Regions from separate parts of the Sulfurovum sp. MH2-6 genome, predicted to be linked through region 2. Evidence: riboswitches for the same ligand, from Rfam matches in the RefSeq annotation. Region 2 holds a riboswitch; the other holds the start of a gene.
The links. Region 2 has a riboswitch for cyclic di-GMP ahead of AC4JOV_RS05925 (DUF4382 domain-containing protein). Riboswitches for the same ligand answer to the same signal wherever they lie in the genome.

Region 1 (2,202 bases), 850 kb from region 2:
TAACATCCGTACAGTTAGGAAACCACACCTCTCTATAAAAAATCGTCAACCTCAATCTTATGCTGTACTACTCTGTAAATCAGACTGATTAGAGGGTCATTTGGTTGAGACATAGTGCTACGCACACACTACACGTAGCCGGTGCTATAGTCACAGTATGAAGATAAAACTCTGTAAAAAATTTTCCAAGATCAAGAAATTTGAAAAAAAGCTTTCCAAAGCTTTTCCCGATAGCACCATCATTGTCAACTCATGCATCGGAGGTTTTTGCAACAAATGCAGGTCCCAGCCCGTGGCCAAGGTAGATGGAGTAAAGGTGAAAGCTAAGAGGATGGGAAAGCTGATCAAGAAGATCGAAGCGCTTTATCCATTCGCTTAGGGCGCATTCCCAAAATAGAGATGGGGAAACAGATATCCTTTAAGGCTTGATATGAATAGTAGTACCTACCGTCACATACTTTAAGACTTCATCCATATCACTGTTATACATTGCGATACATCCTGCCGTCCAATCCGTACGCTGTTTAAAAAATGACTTAAACCATCCCCCTTCATTATTGGGTTGGCCATGGATCATGATCGCTCCGCCGGGGCTTTTTCCTTTTTTTCTGGCATTTCTACAATCTTTTCTGTTTGGATAGGAGATATGCAGGGCTTTATAGAAAGAGCTGTTTGCTTTAAAATAGTCAAGCTTATAGTAGCCCTCCGGCGTTTTTTGGTCACCTTGTACCTGTTTGTGTCCGACAGGATTTCCGCCTAAAGCGATGTTGTAGGTTTTGAAGACTTTACCCTTGTGTGAAAGGATCATCTTTCTTTCTGATTTTACGACGGTAACCAGATCTGCTTTGATACTTGACGATTTCGAAAGTGATGCAGTATTTGCAAAGAGAAACATAGGGGCAACAATGAAGAGAAAGAAATATTTTTTCACAACGATCCTTTGAGTGGGTTTGTATCATATGAGATATCAAAAACCTGAAAGAGAAGAAGGTAGAGGTATCCTGACGCAGAGGTAAAAAGATACTTCTTTTAGTGTGCGGTCTGGCGATCTTTAAAAGGTAAAGACCCATGACTTTCTGTCCTTGCTTCACAACAAGTTTAGCTTTTAACATTAATATCTGAGTAGATTGTACTATGATAATGATTAAAAAATTATAAGACGGAGAGAGTGCCTCATTTTTCACCACTCTTTCCAGACACTGTACCGTTAACGCTTCATGATGCGGAAGAGGAACGGCACTGGGTATAGTATTGCCATCTTGCATAGTAAAAAGCATTAAATTGAAATATCTGATTTGCCCCAAAAGAGTAAATAGAGACGAGAGAAGTCCGCTATCAGCGAAGTGAAGCGCATAAGACGGGTTCCATATCAGAAGATATCGAACCCGACGGAGATTAGGACATGATCTCTTCTATGGTAATATAGTCACCTACTCTACCCGTCATCTCTTCTACATCCGTATTGACCGGGAGTGTTTTCTTACCAGGCTGCCAACCTGCCGGACATACTTCACCTGTTTTTTCAGCATGCTGCCATGCTCTTACCTGTCTGAGGAACTCGTTGACGTTTCTTCCTACCATCGGTGCCTGTACTTCCTGCGCCACTACAGTCCCCTCCGGATTGATAAGGAATCTACCTCTCAGTGCGATCCCCTCCTCTTCGATCATTACACCGAATGCTCTACTGACCGTTCCTGTAGGGTCTGCACCGATCGTCAGCTTAAGATCTTTCAACAACGGCTCGGTCTCAACAAATCTTTTGTGAGAGAACTTCGTATCTGTGGATACGGCAAGGATCTCTACACCCATCTCCTGGAACTCGTCATATTTTGCATTCATTGCCGCGATCTCTGTGGGACATACGAAGGTAAAGTCTGCCGGGTAAAAACATACCACATACCATTTACCAGCATAATCCTCACTCTTTACATTTGTGTAGTGACCTGTTTTCGCATCAAATGCATCCATTGCAAATTCCGGCGCTTTTCTTAGTACTAAAGATGAACTCATTCTATTTTCCTTTGTTTCTCTATTTTTATTGTTTTCTTCTTCTGAGACGTTTTGTGTCTCTTCTATCGGTTTGGAACCTGTATCACAAGCCATAATCAATCCTTTCTCTAAAGGATAATTATTATCCTTTGATAAAATTTATTTTATATGAATCATTCTTAAAGTTTTATAAAACATTCAAAAAATCTATAA
Region 2 (2,202 bases):
GTTACGGTACAGATAGTAGCCTTTGAAAAGGATACGCCGTAAAGTACTTCGATATGCTTAGGGATCCAAAATACTGTTACCCATGCCATACTTAGATCGCACTGTAATATACATCAAAAAATGCCATCAGTTTACTATAAGTAAAAGTATCAGGTAAAGATAGAGAATTGAAATACGTAAAGTAAGTAAGAAAAACTCCCCCTCAAAAGAGGAGGATAAGGAGATATTCAAAAAATTAATGACTATAGGAGATATGGTTCTAGTGTTGTATCATTGATATCTATCGTTGTTGTTGTATCCGCTTCTACACCAACATTATTGATAAAGCCTAGAACAGTTTCAAACTCACCGTTAACATTGTTTTCTACCAATACAAGGTCATATGTACCAGTCGTCAACCAAGGCAAGGTGAAGTCACCATCAGTCGCATCTGTACTAAGTACAGCATTTGAGAAGTTGTTTGTGGCATTTGTTTCATTGTCATCCCACGTATCATTTGCATAGGCATAAAGAATTGCCTGAGAAGTTTCATTGATATCTGCAGTTACTGTACCGTTGATCTCTCCAACCTGGATATTGTCAACGATCTTGATTGTTGGTCTCAAGCTATATCCGTTTGCATTCATATTGACAGATTTTCTAAGATCAAAGTCTGCTGTCACATTTACAGTACCACCTGCCGGGATCGTAAAGCTACCGATCGCTTTGAAACCTGTTTGATCACCGCTTGGAACCTTCATATATGCTCTTCCGCCAAGTGTCTCTACATAACATTTTTCTGTATCAAGCTTGAAACGTACATGATCGATCACACCAGCCGGAAGCTCAACTTTGTTAAGCATTGACGTGTTTCCGTCCTGAAGGCTCAAAAGATCAATCGTAGTTTCGTTGAAATCTACCTCTTTCCAGCTCTCATTGCTGTCAGCATATTGATATTGAAGACCGATAAATGTCACATAGACACCCAAAACATTTTCATCATCGACAGGTGCATCAGTCACGCTCATTGTAACTGTCGCCATATCCGAATCTGAGGTACTACCTCCTCCACATCCAGAGAGTATCACACTTAAAGATAAGCCTAAAGCAGCTATAAGTTGTTTCATTCCCTATTTCCTTTATAACAAATTTACATACCATCTGAATTGTCTCAACGTAAACCATATCGTGCTTCTATAAGGAAGTAGATAGCTTACTCACAATAAAGAGGGCTTTTTTTGTTGTACAAACGAAGCGTAAAATTCACTTTGGCAACCCGGCTGTCTGCTGGAGACCCGTGGCTTTCCGTCCTTGTTTCGCAACAAGTTTGGCACAACAAACTGAATAAATACTAAATGTGAAATGGAAAACAGGAGAAAACAAAAAACGAAAGAATACTCTCTTCCTCAAGAAGTATTTGGCAACCCGGCTGTCTGCTGGAGACCCGTGGCTTTCCGTCCTTGCTTCACAACAAGTTTGGCACAACAAATAATATTTAAAAACTCAAATATTTAATAACGTTTTAATTATAGGGGTATTATTCTTAAGGTTTAATAAAGCAAATGTAAAATAAAAATAAATTCATATTATTTTATATATAAATTGACTTCCTGACTGAAACTTCTTGAGTAGGTGTCCGGTTAACACCTATAGGGAACTTTTGCCGAGGGGGGTATCCTTTGCCGTATACTTCAAGTGTGTATCCTGGTCATCAAAAAAGATATCCGCGCCGAACGCCTTGATCACTTCATACTTCTGTACCCCTCCCTGAAAAAACGCTTCATCGACACGTACACCCCAGGCATCAAGTGTACGAAGCACCCTCTCATGGGTGGAGAAGTTACGTGCAGTGACCAGTGCCGTACGGATCGGAGACTTCTCCATCGGAAATCTATCCTGGATATCCGAGATGACCTTCAGAAACTTGAAGAAGGGACCTTTACTCAGTGGATTTTTAGCATTATCACGTTCATGTGCGAGGAAGGCTTCCAGACCTTTCTCCTGATAGATTCTCTCACTCTCGTCACCGAAGATCACAGCATCTCCGTCAAAAGCGATCTTTACCATATCCGATTCAACATCGACCGTTGGTTTGTGAGGAAGTATCGTTGCGGCAGCGACATCTGCATTGATCGCATCCTGCACATCCGCAGGATGCGCAGAGAGGAAAAGGTCGACCTTAAATGCATCAAGATATTTGGCGACTGAGGTTCCCGCTGTCCA

Region 1: another riboswitch for cyclic di-GMP. It lies ahead of AC4JOV_RS10300 (L,D-transpeptidase family protein); the one in region 2 lies ahead of AC4JOV_RS05925 (DUF4382 domain-containing protein).

What each region holds. Positions count from the first base shown of each region.
Region 1 is NZ_CM178170.1:2,014,777-2,016,978, forward strand. Features, by position in the region: gene AC4JOV_RS10295 (DUF1450 domain-containing protein) at 158-379, shown strand; gene AC4JOV_RS10300 (L,D-transpeptidase family protein) at 419-931, opposite strand; cyclic di-GMP riboswitch class I at 1,033-1,113, opposite strand; gene AC4JOV_RS10305 (peroxiredoxin) at 1,396-2,103, opposite strand.
Region 2 is NZ_CM178170.1:1,166,243-1,168,444, reverse strand. Features, by position in the region: gene AC4JOV_RS05930 (MarC family protein) at 1-89, opposite strand, end outside; gene AC4JOV_RS05925 (DUF4382 domain-containing protein) at 243-1,106, opposite strand; cyclic di-GMP riboswitch class I at 1,247-1,321, opposite strand; cyclic di-GMP riboswitch class I at 1,396-1,470, opposite strand; gene AC4JOV_RS05920 (5'-nucleotidase) at 1,627-2,202, opposite strand, start outside.